4 regions of the Kitasatospora sp. UYEF31 genome follow, and region 3 is predicted to be linked to each of the others. Evidence: riboswitches for the same ligand, from Rfam matches in the RefSeq annotation. Region 3 holds a riboswitch; each other region holds the start of a gene.
What was found. A riboswitch is a leader RNA that binds a small molecule or an ion and turns the genes downstream of it on or off. The one in region 3 is predicted to bind cobalamin.

Region 1 (3,817 bases), on a different contig from region 3:
GGCCGCTACGGCGTGCGCCCAGGTGGGGCGCAGGTGGGCGGCCTTCAGCAGCGTTGTATCCGCGAGCAGGTCATCGGTCGGCCCGGTGTGCAGCACTCCCCCGGCGAAGACCGCAGCGTCGTCGGCCCAGCGCAGTGCGAGATCGACGTCGTGGGTGGCCATGACCACAGTGGTTCCGCCCTTGCGCAGACCGTCCAGCGTGTCCAGGAGTGCCTCTTGCCCTGCCGGGTCGAGGCCCGCCGTGGGTTCGTCCAGGACCAGGACCTGGGGCCGCATCGCCACTGCCCCGGCGATGGCGACGCGTTTGCGTTGTCCGAACGACAGCAGGTGTACGGGGCGCTCGCGGAGATGGGCGATCTCCAGGGCGTCCAGTGCTTCGGACACTCGCGTACGGACTTCAGCCTCGTCCAGGCCGAGGTTGAGCGGGCCGAAGGAGACGTCCTGCGCGACGTCGGCGGAGAACAGTTGGTCGTCGGGGTCCTGGAAGACGAGTTGCACGGCGCGGCGCAGGCGGGTGAGGCCTTTGCGGTCGTAGGTGACGGCTTCGTTGTCGAGTTCGAGGGTGCCGCCAGAAGGCTGGTGGCTTCCGGTGAGCAGCCGCAGGAGGGTTGTCTTTCCGCTGCCGTTGGGGCCGAGGAGGGCGAGGGTACGGCCTTCCGGGACGTCCAGGGTCAGTTCGGTGAACACGTCGGGCCCCTGGTCGTAGCGGTAGCCGGCGCGGTGGAGTCTCAGAAGCATGTGACGGCCAGACAGACGAGGGCGGCGGTGAGGCCGACGGATGCGGTGATGAAGCGCGGGGACGCGGGGTGGTTGTCGACGAGTACGCGCAGGGAGCCTTCGTAGCCGCGTCCGGCCAGGCCGGTCTGGAGGCGTTCGGCGCGGGCGAAGGCGTGGAGGAGCACGGTGGCGCCGGTGCCCGCGGTGGCGCGGAGCTGGGCGCGGCGGGTCTGGTGGCCGAGTCGTCCGGCCTGGGCCTGGTGGATGCGGCCTGTCGTGTCGAGGAGCAGGAAGACCATGCGGTACATCACCGCGGCGACGTCGACGACGGGGGCGGGGACGCCGATCCGGGTGAGGCGTGGGAGTACGTCGGACAGGGGTGTGGTGAAGGCGAACAGGAGTACGCACAGGGAGGCTGCGACGGTGCGGGCGAGGAGTTCGGCGGCGTGCCGGGCTCCGTCGGGGGCGTAGCCGACGCCGTGGGCGCCGATGGAGACGAGGAGGGTGACCGCGCCGGTGACGGCGAATCCGAGCGGTGCGCGGGCCGCCTTCCAGAGCCGGACCGGCGGGACCCTGGCGGCGATGAGGAGCAGGAGTACGGCGGCTGTTCCGGCGAGCAGCGCGGCGGCGGTGGACACCAGTGCGGAGCCGAGCAGTCCGAACGCGAGTACGGCTTTGTCCAGGGGGTTGCGGCGGCGCCACGGACTCGCGTGGGCCGCCGCATCGATCGGCAGCATCGCCGTCTACTACGGGTTCGCTCGTACGGCGGACCCGGTGTCCACCGTGCCGGGAGCTTCGGCGCGCGGTTGGTCGACCCGTACGACGTCGGTCTTCAGGGGGTCTGCCGCGTCCGCCAGGCGCTTCTTAGTGCGGACCACACCGAGGAAGTAGCCCACCACACCTGCGCCGACGGCGGCCTGGAGCGCGAAGAGGCCGGACTCGATCTCACCGGACGGCGGTTCGTAGAGCGGGCTGAACCAGGGCTCGTAGTCCGGTTTGTTCTCGGTGATCGCCGAGGTGGCTTTGGTGTCGGCGCCGGTGAACGGCTCCTCGTGGCCGTCCGCGGCACCGATGAGCAGCGGCAGGACGGCGAGGAACGCGACGGTGAGCAGGAGCAGCAGGTTGATCTTCGTGGACTTCTTCACTTCGCCACCGCCGGTTCCAGGACGTCGGCGCGCCCGGCCTGCCGGAGCAGGCGGACGACCAGGACGGTGAGCAGGCCTTCGCTGACGGCCAGGGGGATCTGGGTGACGGCGAAGATGGCGCCGAACTTGCCGATCGCGCCCAGGAATCCGCTGCTGGGGTCGGGGAAGGCCAGCGACAGTTGGACGGTGGTCACGCAGTAGGTGACCAGGTCAGCGGTGAACGCCCCGGCGAAAACCGCTATATCGAGCCGGGCGGCTCCGCCCGGGCGCTCGGGTGCGGCCAGGCGGATGAGGCGGTAGGCCCCGTATCCGGCCCACGGTCCGGCGATGGCCATCGAGAAGACGTTGGCACCGAGTGTCGTGAGGCCGCCGTGCGCCAGGAGCAGTGCTTGGAACAGCAGGGTGATGGTGCCGAGCACGGCCATCACCGGGGGGCGGAACAGGATCGCGCCGAGTCCCGTGCCGGTGGGGTGCGAGCAACTTCCGGTCACTGAGGGGATTTTGAGTGCGGACAGGACGAACGAGAACGCTCCGGCCGCGCCGAGCATGAGCGTGTTCTCAGGTCGTTGGCGGACTTCGCGGCTGAGCGCGCGGGCCCCGTGTACGACGAAGGGAGCAGACGCGACGCCCCAGGCGGCGGCGTGCTCCCAGGGCAGGTAACCCTCGGCGATATGCATGGCTGTTAAGCCCTCTCCCACACCTCGTGGATGGACGGAAGAGCGACCGTCAGTCGGCATCGCCGGTCAAGGAGCGGCTTCTGGCGCGGTGCCTCGCTTGGCGGCCGTGCACCGTCGCCCTTTCCGGGGCGTCGGTGTGCGGGCGACGACGCGAGGTGCCGTGTCAGGAGTCGCGAGGCGGCGAGACCTGCTGACGGTTGCCCGTTGCCATGGCCGGTCTCCTGGCTGACGGGTCGTAACGTTCTTCCTCCGCCTTCCCGGACCGACTTGCGTGGTCCAGTGGCTTCCGCACAGGTTCGTGCGGGTGGAGGGGAACTCCCCGATCACAGTGGCGAGGGCCGCACCGGACTGGCTGGAGGCTCCTCGTAGACGAGGTTGTCCAGCCCACCGGTTTCCCGAGCACCATGGCGGTTGCGACCGTAGCGTCGCGGGCTGATCAAGAGCAAGGCGGGGTGGCACCGTGCGGTCGGGGCGGCGGCGTGCGGACCGAAGCGACATTTTACTGATCGGCAACGCCTTGCACCCGGTTTCGACAAATTCAGTCGTAAAGCTGGCAACGTGACCATGGACCGACCGTACGCTCCGGAATCGGAGGGGTCGCCGGTGTCACCAGGCCCCTAGCACGGGCCTATCAGACGCGCGGAGCGGAGCATCGACATGGCAGACATGGAAGCGGCACTCAAGAACGCGATGGGCATCGAGGGCGCCAAGGGTGTAGCGCTGGTCGACTACACCAGCGGCATGGCCCTGGGGATGCTCGGCGGCGGCAAGGAGCTCGACCTCACGGTCGCGGCGGCCGGCAACACCGACGTGATGCGCGCGAAGATGCGCACGATGGAGATGCTCAACCTCAACGACCACATCGAGGACATCCTCATCACGCTGGGCGGCCAGTACCACGTGATCCGGCCGCTGACCGGGCGGGCGGGCAAGGGCCTGTTCATCTACCTGGTCCTGGACAAGCAGCGCGCGAACCTCGCGATGGCCCGGCACCAGCTCAAGAGTGTCGAAGAAGAGCTCGAAGTCTGAGCCCGGGCCCGGCCCCGCGCCGGGAGACCTGCGCCACTTTGCCGGTGATCCGGGCCTCTTCTTGGATATGACGGTCATCGTCATCACCCCTTCGCGGGGTAGCGACATATGACGGTCGTTCATGAGCACGTAGCCGAGAAGGGGCCCGGAATGCTGTCCGGAGAAAAGATCCTGATCACCGGTCCGGCCGGACAGATCGCCTACCCGCTGACCGAGCACCTCGCGCGGGACAACGAGGTGTGGGGCATC
Region 2 (3,817 bases), on a different contig from region 3:
GGCCCGCGGCGTTGGTGGTCCACACGCCGCGCAGGCGCATGATCTTCATGTCGACCAGCGGCTGGTCGGTTCGCAGTTCGGCCTTGACCCACAGCACGCCGAGGATGACCGCGCCGGCGAAGAGGCTCAGGGTGATGCCGGACGTCCAGCCCCACGAGCGGCCCTTGCTCAGACCGAGCATCAGGCACACGAGCGCGCCCGACATCAGGAGTGCGCCGAGCCAGTTGATGCTGCTCTTCACCCGCACCGGCGACTCGGGGATGAGGAACCACGCGGCGACCGAGGTGATGATGCACACGATCATCGGGATCCAGAACAGCCAGTGGTACGACAGGTTGTCCACGATCGGGCCGGCCAGGACCGAGCCCAGGCCGCCGCCGATGCCCATGACCGCGGAGGTCAGGCCGATGGCCGCGGCCCGTTTGTGGGCCGGGAACTCGTCCCGGATGATGCCGAACGACAGGGGGAAGACGGCGGCGCCCAGGCCCTGGACGGTGCGGCCGGTGATCAGCAGGTCGATCGAGTCGGCCAGCGCGCAGATCAGCGATCCGACGGCGAGCGCGCCGATCGCCACGACGAAGAGCTTCTTCTTGCCGTACAGGTCACCGAGGCGGCCGAGGATCGGTGTGGTCACCGAAGCGGACAGCAGATAGGCCGTCATCAGCCAGGCCGCGGTCTCGGTGGAGGTGTGGACTTCCCGGGTGATCGTCGGCAGTGCCGGGGCGAGCATCGACTGGAGGAGGGAGTACGTCAGCGAGCCCATGATGATGATCAGGAGGACGAGACCGGTCTTCGAGGCGACCGATGACTTGTCCTGTGTGGGGACCGCTGTACGTATCCCCCCGGTTGTACTCAAGTCAGGTTCCCCCATGTTGATATGAACCACGGTGATATGAACGTGGTTGGTTCATCAGTTGTAATGCGCATTATTCCTCATGCGCCCTGCGACACGCGCCGCCACTACATCTGGTGGTGCATGACGTGAGTCACCACTGCATATATGATCTGGCTCGTAGCTGGTCCGCACGGCCGCCGTCTCGGCGGCAGTGCGGCGAAGGAGTGCACTTGTGCACTCCGAAGAGGGAATCCGGTGGCGCAGAGCTTGCGCCCAGGGGGCTTCGACAGCCTCCGGCAAGCCGGGACTGCCCCCGCAGCGGTGAACGGGAACGACCGCCGTCAACAGAGCACTGGGAACACAACCCCGGGAAGCGACGGCCAGTAGACCTCCGGAGCACCCGCCGTACGTCATGTGCGGCGATCTCCGGCATGCCCGTGAGTCCGAAGACCTGCCCGCTGCCCGCGCCGACGATCTGGACTGTTCTGCGCGGTGGTCACCGTAATTACGAGCTCGCGAGGAGAGAGCCGTGACCGTCTTGGACAGCGCAGTTCTGCGCACATCCGGCACCCGTTCCGTACACCTGGCCGACAGCGGCCCCGTCGACACCGACGCGCTCGCCGAGGCCGTCCGGCTGCTGGCCGACGACCTCCCCGAGGCCGACCCGTACCGGGTCGCCGAGAAGGCGGTCTCCGGTCTGTACGACGGCGCCACCGCCTACGAACTCGACCAGCTGACGATCCGCACCGCCGCCGAGCTCATCGGCGAGGAGCCGGCGTACTCCCGGCTGGCGGCCAGGCTGCTCGCCCGCACGATCGCGGACGAAGCCCGTTCGCAGGGAGCGGCGACCTTCAGCCAGGGCATCGCCGTCGGCCACCGCGAGGGCCTGATCGGCGAAGGGACGGCCGATTTCGTACGGGAGAACTCCGCCGTACTGGACGCGGCCGTCGACCCGGACGGCGACCGGCGCTTCGAATACTTCGGCCTGCGTACGGTCTACGACCGCTACCTGCTCCGCCACCCCGTCACCCGCAAAGTCGTCGAGACGCCGCAGCACTTCCTGCTCCGGGTCGCCTGCGGGCTGTCCAAGACGGCGGACGAAGCCGTGGACTTCTACCGGCTCCTGTCGTCGCTGGCCTACCTGCCGAGCTCGCCGACGCTGTTCAACTCGGGCACCCGGCACACCCAGATGTCCTCCTGCTACCTGCTCGACTCGCCGCAGGACAACATCGAGTCGATCTACGACATGTACGGGCGCATCGCCCGCCTGTCGAAGTTCGCCGGCGGCATCGGCGTCGCGTGGTCCCGGGTCCGCTCGCGCGGCGCGCTGATCCGCGGGACGAACGGGCACTCGAACGGCATCGTGCCGTGGCTGAACACCCTCGACGCATCCGTACAAGCAGTCAATCAGGGCGGAAAGAGAAAAGGTGCAGCAGCCATCTATCTCGAACCCTGGCACCCGGACATCCTGGAGTTCCTCGAACTGCGGGAGAACACCGGCGAGGACGCCCGGCGCACCCACAACCTGAACCTCGCCAACTGGATCCCCGACCTGTTCATGCGGCGGGTCGACGAGGACGGCGCCTGGTCGCTGTTCGATCCGAACGAGATCCCCGAACTCCCCGACCTGTGGGGCCCGGCGTTCGACACGGCCTACGAACAGGCCGAGCGCGACGGCCGGTTCGTCCGGCAGCTGCCCGCCCGTGAGCTCTACGCCAAGATGATGCGCACCCTGGCGCAGACCGGCAACGGCTGGATGACCTTCAAGGACGCGTCCAACCGCACGTGCAACCAGGCGGCCGAACCGGGCAACACGGTCCACCTGTCTAACCTGTGCACGGAGATCCTCGAAGTCACCAGCGACAGTGAGACGGCGGTCTGCAACCTCGGCTCCGTCAACCTCGCCGCGCACGTGGCCGACGGCGGAATCGACTGGGACAAGCTGCGCCGGACCGTCCGTACGGCCGTCGTCTTCCTCGACCGTGTCATCGACATCAACTACTACCCGACCGGCCAGGCCGCCGCGTCCAACCCCAAGTGGCGGCCCATCGGCCTGGGCCTCATGGGCCTGCAGGACGTGTTCTTCCAACTGCGTCTGGCGTTCGACTCGGCTGAGGCACGCGAGCTGTCCACCCGGATCTCCGAAGAGATCTACCTGACGGCTCTTGAGTCCTCGACCGAGCTGGCGAAGGAGTTCGGACCGCACCCGGCGTACGACCAGACCCACGCCGCGCGCGGCCGGCTCCAGCCCGACCTGTGGGACGGTGTCACGCCCACCCAGACGGAGCGCTGGGCGCAGGTCCGCGGGCTCGTCGCGACCCACGGCCTGCGCAACTCGCTGATGATCGCCATCGCGCCCACCGCCACGATCGCGTCCATCGCCGGCGCGTACGAGTGCATCGAGCCGCAGGTCTCCACCCTCTTCAAGCGCGAGACGCTGAGCGGCGAGTTCCTCCAGATCAACACCTACCTGGTGCGCGAACTCAAGGAACGCGGTCTGTGGACCGCAGACATCCGCGACCGCATCAAGCGCGCCGAAGGCTCCGTGCAGGAGATCACCGAACTGCCCGAGGACGTACGGAAGCTCTACCGCACCGCGTGGGAACTCCCGCAGCGCGCCCTGATCGACCTCGCGGCGGCCCGCTCGCCGTACATCGACCAGTCGCAGTCGCTGAACCTCTTCATGGCCGACCCGACCATCGGCAAGCTCTCGTCGATGTACCGCTACGCCTGGTCCACCGGCCTGAAGACCACGTACTACCTGCGGTCGCGCCCCGCGACCCGCATCCAGCAGGCGACTGTGCCCACGCAGGCGACTGTGCCCGCACAGGCGACTGAGCGCAGCGAAGGAGCGCGGACGGAGTCCGCAGCCCTTCCGGCGACGCCCGGGCGCCGAGTGGCCCCGGAGCGCAGCGACGGGGACACGAGGAAAGCGCCCGGGCTTGGAGCCGGTAGCCAAGATGAGGCAGCTATCGCTTGTTC
Region 3 (3,817 bases):
GCAGACCTCGGGGACGGTCTCGCCGTCGAACACGTCGGCGCACACCCGGTCGACCGCGGCGGAGTCCCAGGCGTGTTCTTCCATCGCGAGGGCCAGGCGGCGGGCGAGTTCTTCGAGGATGTCGACGACGTCAGCGCCTGTTCGTGACGGCTTGTCGACAAGTCGTCGCAGTACCTCAGGTGCGGTGACCTGCGCGCCCGGTTCGACGAGGAGTTCCTTCTCGTCGAGTCCGAAGTGCGCGGCGGTGGCCGCGCGCAGGCCCGGCAGAGCGTTGGCGGTGCCGCCCCAGATCTGCGAGGCGCGCAGCACGGCCAGGGCAAGGTTGACCCGCGGCTCCCCCGTCGGCGCGTTGCCGAGGATGTGCAGACCGTCGCGGATCTGGACGTCCTTGACCTCGCACAGGTAGCCGTCGACGTGCAGCAGGAAGTCGTCGAAGTCGTCCTCCGCCGGCATGCCGTCCTGGTGCAGGTCGTGGTGCAGTTGGGCGGCCTGGATGAGGGTCCAGATCTGGGCGCGTACGGTCGGCAGCTTGTCCGGGTCCAGGGCCTGCACGGTGGCGTACTCGTCGAGGAGCTGTTCGAGTTTGGCCATGTCACCGTACGTCTCGGCGCGGGCCATCGGCGGCACGAGGTGGTCGACGACGGTGGCGTGGGCGCGGCGCTTGGCCTGGGTGCCCTCCCCCGGGTCGTTGACGATGAACGGGTAGATGAACGGCAGGTCGCCCAGGACGGCGTCGGGGGCGCAGTCGCGGGCGAGGCCCAGGCCCTTGCCTGGCAGCCACTCCAGGGTGCCGTGCTTGCCGCAGTGGATGACCGCGTCCGCGCCGAACCCGCCGTCGGAGACCGGGGATTCGAGCCAGCGGTAGGCGGCGAGGTAGTGGTGCGACGGCGGCAGGTCGGGGTCGTGGTAGATCGCGACCGGGTTCTCGCCGAAGCCGCGCGGCGGCTGGATCATCAGGACGGCGTTGCCGAAGGTCAGCGAGGCGAGCACGATGTCGCCGTTGTCGACATACAGACTTCCAGGCGGGGGTCCCCAGTGCTCCAGCATCGGGGCGCGCAACGTTTCGGGGAGCCGGTCGAACCACTGCTGGTAGTGCTTGAGCGGCACCCGCGCGGGGGCCAGCGCGAGCTGTTCCTCCGTCAGCCATTCGAGGTCGTGGCCGCCGGCCGCGATCAGGGCGTGGATCAGCGCGTCGCCGTCCTCGTGCGCCCGCCAGAGTGAGGTGTCCGCGCCGAGGTCGTAGCCGGCGTCCTCAAGGGCGCGGAAGAGCAGCACCGCCGAGGTGGGGGTGTCGAGACCGACGGCGTTGCCGACCCGGGAGTGCTTGGTCGGGTAGGACGACAGCACGATCGCGAGCTTCTTGTCCGCGTTCGGCAGGTGCCGAAGTTTCGCGTGCCGTACGGCCGTACCGGCGACCCGGGCGGCCCGCTCGGGGTCGGCCGTGTACACCGCGATGCCGTCGCCGTTGAGTTCCTTGAAGCTGAACGGGACGGAGATCAGGCGGCCGTCGAACTCGGGGATGGCGACCTGCATCGCCGCGTCCATCGGGGAGACCGCCGCGGACGCCTCCCAGACGGCGCGGGTGCTGGTCAGGCACAGGCCCTGGATGACGGGGATGTCCAGCGCGGCCAGCGCGCCCACGTCCCAGGCGTCCTCGTCGCCGCCCGCGACGGCGTCGGTGGCGGTCTGGCCGCCACCGGCCAGGACGGTCGCGATCAGCACGTCGGCCCGGCCGAGGATTTCGACCAGGCCGCCCGCGCCCCCGCTGCTCAGTCCGCGCAGCGAACCGCAGTACACCGGAAGGGCGTTCGCCCCGGCGGCTTCGATCGCCTCGCACAGGGTCGCGATGAAGGCGGTGTTCCCGGACAGCTCGTGGGCCCGGTAGAACACGATTCCGACGGTCGGCCGGTCCGGGTCGGCGGCGTACGCGCCGTGCAGTCCGTACTCGGGCATCGACTGCGGGGCGGCGAAGCCGACCCCGGTGAGCAGCACCGTGTCGGTGAGGAAGGCGTGCAGCTCGGCCAGGTTGGCCGTACCGCCTTCGACCAGGTAGGCGAGGGCTTCCCCGGCGACTCCGGACGGCACGGTGGACATTGCCATGAGCGAGGCGTCCGGTTCGGACTCGCCGCCGAGGACGACGGTTGGCACGCCGGTGGCCAGGAGTGCGTCGAGCCCGGCCGCCCAGGTCCGTCGTCCGCCGAGGAGCCGGACGACGGCTATCCGCACGTCGCGGACGAGGCCGGGGACCTCCGCCGGGTCTACCGAAGCCGGGTTCGCCGTACGCCAGTCGGCGTGGGACCCGGCCGCGGCGAGCAGCTCGGTGTCGGCGGTGGACAACAACAGGACGCGCGCCATCGCAGGTCCTCCCTCGGGGTCCGCGCCCCGTCAGATGCTGGTGGGTGTGCGACGGCGGCAGTTCCTGACTCGACGTCACCGGATGGTGCGCGTCTCACAGTGGCGGGACCGTCCCGGCTTCATGAGCGCAGCGAATGAAGAATCAAACACTGCGCACCGGGTTCCTGCGCGGCCGTCGGGGCTCATCCTGGCAGACGGGGGTGTTTCTACACGACGCCCGGCGGCACGAACGGCATTCCGGCCGGGGCCCCCCGCGTGATCAGCCGGTCCACCGCCGCGTTGTCGAGGTGCGCGGTGACAAGATCGCCGAGCGCGTCCAGGCGTTCCTGGCGCGCGGCCTCGAACGAGGTGTCCGGTGAGACGGTGAAGTCCCGGCCGGCCGTACGGGCGACATGTGCCAGGACGTCGCGGCGGAAACCGTCGTTCTCCAGCGCCCCGTGCCACAGGCTTCCCCAGGTCGCGCCGTCGCGGCAGCCGTCGACGGGGGTTCCGTCGGCGGTGGTGAACAGGGGTTCGCCGCCGTCGACGGAGACGGTTCCGTGGTGGATCTCGTAGGCCGCGACCGGCTGGCCGTCGGCGAAACCGGACGGCCGGGCGAGGGTTTTGGCAGTGGCGAACCGGACCCGGACCGGCAGCAGGCCGAGGCCGTCGACGGTGCCCGCCTTGCTCTCGACATCGTCTTCGATCGTACGGGCGAGCATCTGGTAGCCGCCGCAGATCCCGTACACCGGAAGACCGGCCGCGGCGCGGCGGGCCAGCGCCGCGTCCAGGCCGCGTTCGCGCAGCCAGGCCAGGTCGGACACCGTGGCCCGGCTGCCGGGGAGCACCACCAGGTCGGCGTCGGCTATCTCGGCGGGCGAGCTGACGAACCGTACGACGACGCCCGGTTCGACCGACAGGGCGTCGATGTCGGTGAAGTTGCTGATGTGCGGGAGGCGGACGACGCAGATCCGCAGGATGTCCGCGCCCAGCGGCGGCACGGGCGCGCCCCTGTCGGCTTCCAGGGCCAGGGAGTCCTCGACGTCGAGCCACAGGCCGTGCAGGAACGGCAGGACGCCGAGCACAGGGCGGCCTGTCAGTTTGTCGATTTGTGTCAGCGCGGGTTCGAGCAGCCGGACGTCACCGCGGAACTTGTTGACGATGAATCCGCTCAGCAACGCCTGGTCCTCACGGGAGAGCAGCGCGAGTGTGCCGTACATCGCCGCGAACACCCCGCCCCGGTCGATGTCCCCGACCACCAGGACCGGCAGGTCCGCCGCCCGGGCCAGGCCCATGTTGGTGATGTCGCGGTCCCGCAGGTTGATCTCGGCGGGACTGCCGGCGCCTTCGCAGATGACCACGTCGTAGCGGGACCGCAGGTCGGCCAGGGATTCGAGCACGGTTTCGAAGAGTCTGGGCTTCAGCTCGTGGTAGTTGAGCGCGCCGACGTCGGCGAAGGGCTTGCCCAGGAGCACGACCTGGG
Region 4 (3,817 bases), on a different contig from region 3:
GGGCGCAGTGCCTCGCAGCGTTCGACGGCGAAGGTGATTCGCCGTCCGGACGGCAGGGCGATCTCCACCCACGGCGGCGGGGTGCCGGTGGCCAGCATCTGGGTGGCGGCCTTCGCCGCGGCCGACGCGCAGGACCCGGTGGTCCAGCCGGTGCGCAGCGCCTTCTGCCGCACCTTCATCGTGCGCGGCAGGTCGGGCTCGGTGAGTTCGGGATTGCGCCGGTCGACGCCGGGGACGTCCGGTCCGGGACTGCCGGCTCCGGAGGCGTCCGGAGCGGGGCCGTCCTCGCCGGGGCCGCCGGTCATGACGGCTCGACGGGGGCCCCCGCGCCGCCGGTGCGCAGGATCCGCCGGGCGCCGCGCTCGGCCTTGCGGAAGGTGTGGAAGTGACCGGGGTGGTAGAGGTGCGAACGGGTGCCGTGGGAGCCCAGCGCGTCGCCGACGAGGAACAGCGTCTGCTTCCACAGGCGGTGCTCCTTGACTGTGGCCTCCAGGGTGCCGACTGTGCAGTGCACGACGAGTTCGTCCGGCCAGGTGGCCCGGTGGGCGATGACCACGGGGGTCTCCGCCGCGTAGCCGCCGTCGGTCAGTTCCTCCGCGAGCTGGCCGGAGCGGGCCGCCGACAGGAACACGGCCATCGTCGTGCCGTGCTTCGCGAACTCGCGGACCGACTCCTTCGGCGGCATCGGTGTCTTCCCGCCGCCCAGGCGGGTGAGGATGACCGACTGCGCGACCTCGGGGATCGTCAGTTCGCGTCCGACGATGGCGGCGACGGCGCTGAACGCGGACACCCCGGGGATGATCTCGACGTCGAGGCCGAGCGACCGGCACCGGTCCAGCTGTTCCTGCACCGCGCCCCACAGGGAGGGGTCACCGGAGTGCACCCTGGCGATGTTCAGCCCGTCGCGGACCGCCCGTTCGTACAGCGGCAGGACGCCCTCCATCGGGAGTGCGGCCGAGTCGATGATCTCCGCCCCCGGGCGGGCGTGTTCGAGGATCTCCTCCTGGACCAGCGAGGAGGCCCACACGACGATGTCGGCGGCGGCGATGGCCCGCGCGGCACGGAAGGTCAGCAGGTCGGCGGCGCCGGGTCCGGCTCCGACAAAGGTCACTCGCCCTGGCACAGTTTGCCTCCGCGTCGGTCCCGCCTGGCGGGGACGATCAGTGTCGAAAGGTACGGCGCGCTGCCGTCCACCTGTCCGGCGGCCCGGACGTCTTCGTCCGCCAGGCCGAGCCTGGCGCCGAACACCGCGTCGTCGAGCCGGTCTTCGGCCTTGACGATCTCCAGCATCTCGGGCATCCACCGGCCGCCCTTGTACGCGACGACGGTGTCGAAGACCTCAAGGGCCTGCCGGAAGCCGTCGAGCCCGGCCGGCATCGGGAAGAGCGCGAGGGTTTCGTTGCCCTCGCACAGCACGGTGCCGGAGCGGGCTGCGAGGTCCTGCATGGCGGTGATGCCCGGGACGGTCCCGACCACGACGCCGGCGACCAGTTCTCGCACGGTCTGGGCCAGGTATCCGAAGGTGGAGTACACATTGGGGTCGCCGATGGTGGCGAAAGCCACGGTCCGCGCACCGCCGGCGAAGGCGTCCACGACGGTGCGGGCTGCCGCGTCCCACGCCCGGGTGCGGCGGTCGGTGACGCCGCCGCGGTCGTTGAGGGCGAAGACGACCCGGGTGATGCGGTCGGCGTCGACGTACTCGCGGACCGTCGCTTCGGCGCGACCCGACAGTGCCGACTCCCCTGGGCCCGTCTCCATGACCGGCACCAGGACCACGTCGGCTTCCCGCAGGACGCGCACGCCCTTGACCGTCACCAGTTCGGGGTCGCCGGGGCCGACGCCGACACCGATGAGGGTGGGCGGGGTGCCGCTCACCGGGGGGTCAGCGCGTGCGGCGGTAGGGCAGGGCAGAGCACGGTCATCAGAGCCTCCAGAGGGTCCACGCCCACGGGTGAAATGGAAATACGGCGCGGCGACGCCGTGGGGGTGCGTCCCTCCACCGGAGTGGACAGCCGTACCCCTGACGCGGTCCGCGACAGGCGAACGGTGCGACGGCAGGAGTGTCCTGGCTTCCGGGTCACGGACCGTCACGGATGACGGACCAGCGCTCGCCCCCGGCCTTCCAGCCGCTTCCGCAGCCGTGGCCTGCATTCCGCCCCGGGGGTCCACTTTCCGGTCACAGTGGCGGGACCGCTCCGGATTCCCAGGGTTCCCCTGGACCGGATTCCTCCACCGCTGTCGCGAGCGCCATCCGACCACACGGCTTCCGGCCACGTCAAAGGGGGTGCCCCGGTTGTCCGGTGGGTGACATCACAGGACGGCTCCAGCGGAACAGCCCGGCCCGCGACAAGTGCGGGCCGGGCGGTGGGGAGTAGGAGGCGGGTCCGCGTTACTGGGCGTACCGGTTCGCGCCGTGCGCGAGCCACAGCTGGTTCAGCTGCGACTGGTAGTAGCAGATGCCCGTACCGAAGGCCATCATGTGGAGCACCACACCGACGGCGCCCGAGCAGGTGCCCTGCTGCCAGCCGAACTGCTGGGCGATCTTGATCCGGCCGCCTGTCCGGGCCCAGAGGACGCACATCGCGGCGATCCCCCCGATGTAGCCGGCGACGATCAGGAGCCCGCCGACGGCCTGCAGCACCGGCGTACCGTCCCCGACGCCGATCAGGACGGCACCCGGGACGATGCCCCCGAGCATGCAGCCCACCGGCACCAGGATCGAGGCCCACACCGCGCCCGCCGGGTTGACCTGGACGTACGGTGCGGCGAAGTCACGGACTTCGCGGTTGACCTTGTAGGTCCACACGAGGAGGTAGACGCCGAAGGTGATCATCGAAAGACCCCACACCGCGAACACACCCCGGACCATGCCCAGTGGCCGTCCAGCGAACTGCGGGACCGCCCCCGGCTCCATGCCGGGGTACCCGCCGGGCTGCGGGTACGACTGCGTCCCCGCTTGCGGATAGGGCTGGCCGTACGGCCCGCCCTGCTGCGGGTACGACTGCTGCCCGTTGGCCTCAAGGGGGCCGGGGTAGGACGGCTGACTCATCGTCACTTCTTCCGGAGCGGAGCGACCCGGTCCGTGCCGCACCCTCCGTCGGCCGATCACCGAAGTCAGGGCATGCCGACGACCGATGGCGCGGGTGAAGGGATGGGGGTCCGGACGCGAACACCGTTCGGACAGGCACAGACTAGCGATTCAGCCTTTCCGTACCACTGTCGGGTCGGTCACACGTGCCCGGCCGACCGCCCCGGCCGACCGCCCCGGCCGACCGCCCGGACCGCCCATCCGGCCGACGCCGCCTGGACGAACCGCCCTGCCATAGCCGGGTTCCCGGCCCAGTGCAGATGCAGGTACGAGGCGTGCACCCCGCCCCGGACGAATCCTTCGGCCGCCCGGCCGTCCCAGGTCCACGCCACACCGCCGTTCTCCGGACCGCCGCTCTCCGCACCGCCCTGCCCCGCACCGCTCTGCCCCGGCACGGCCCCCGCGCCGGGTTCCAGGACCGTGCGGTGGAACTCGTGGCCGGACACCGCGGTCCCGGCAGCGGCCAGGACGGAGTCGACCGCCGCCACCGCCCGCCGGTAACCCAGCGTCAGGCGTCCGGTCATGCGGCCGTCCGCCGGGAGGACCCCGCACATCGGCAGCCCGTCCAGTGACCGCGCCAGGTAGAGGAGTCCCGCGCACTCGGCACTGACCACCCCGCCCCGGGCTGCGAACTCGGCCACACTCGACCGCATCGCCGCGTTCGCGGACAGTTCCGGGGCGTACACCTCGGGGAACCCGCCGCCGATGATCAGCCCTGCCGTACCCGCC

Region 1: it holds a riboswitch for cobalamin, as region 3 does, so the genes downstream of both, AC0Z36_RS13005 (energy-coupling factor ABC transporter permease) here and cobN (cobaltochelatase subunit CobN) in region 3, are expected to answer to the same signal.
Region 2: it holds a riboswitch for cobalamin, as region 3 does, so the genes downstream of both, AC0Z36_RS24665 (ribonucleoside-diphosphate reductase subunit alpha) here and cobN (cobaltochelatase subunit CobN) in region 3, are expected to answer to the same signal.
Region 4: it holds a riboswitch for cobalamin, as region 3 does, so the genes downstream of both, cobI (precorrin-2 C(20)-methyltransferase) here and cobN (cobaltochelatase subunit CobN) in region 3, are expected to answer to the same signal.

The regions. Positions count from the first base shown of each region.
Region 1 covers NZ_JBXAWK010000021.1:3,877-7,693, reverse strand. Annotated here, with positions in the region: gene AC0Z36_RS13020 (energy-coupling factor ABC transporter ATP-binding protein) at 1-738, opposite strand, end outside; gene cbiQ (cobalt ECF transporter T component CbiQ) at 729-1,454, opposite strand; gene AC0Z36_RS13010 (energy-coupling factor ABC transporter substrate-binding protein) at 1,464-1,862, opposite strand; gene AC0Z36_RS13005 (energy-coupling factor ABC transporter permease) at 1,859-2,539, opposite strand; cobalamin riboswitch at 2,734-2,961, opposite strand; gene AC0Z36_RS13000 (hypothetical protein) at 3,197-3,568, shown strand; gene AC0Z36_RS12995 (NAD-dependent epimerase/dehydratase family protein) at 3,719-3,817, shown strand, end outside.
Region 2 covers NZ_JBXAWK010000062.1:28,735-32,551, reverse strand. Annotated here, with positions in the region: gene AC0Z36_RS24670 (MFS transporter) at 1-856, opposite strand, end outside; cobalamin riboswitch at 1,058-1,288, shown strand; gene AC0Z36_RS24665 (ribonucleoside-diphosphate reductase subunit alpha) at 1,389-3,817, shown strand, end outside.
Region 3 covers NZ_JBXAWK010000091.1:6,638-10,454, reverse strand. Annotated here, with positions in the region: gene cobN (cobaltochelatase subunit CobN) at 1-2,355, opposite strand, end outside; cobalamin riboswitch at 2,395-2,547, opposite strand; gene AC0Z36_RS27860 (cobyric acid synthase) at 2,562-3,817, opposite strand, start outside.
Region 4 covers NZ_JBXAWK010000002.1:190,433-194,249, forward strand. Annotated here, with positions in the region: gene AC0Z36_RS01870 (cobalt-precorrin-5B (C(1))-methyltransferase) at 1-305, opposite strand, end outside; gene cobM (precorrin-4 C(11)-methyltransferase) at 302-1,111, opposite strand; gene cobI (precorrin-2 C(20)-methyltransferase) at 1,108-1,875, opposite strand; cobalamin riboswitch at 2,059-2,230, opposite strand; gene AC0Z36_RS01885 (DUF4234 domain-containing protein) at 2,390-3,049, opposite strand; gene AC0Z36_RS01890 (cobyrinic acid a,c-diamide synthase CobB) at 3,229-3,817, opposite strand, start outside.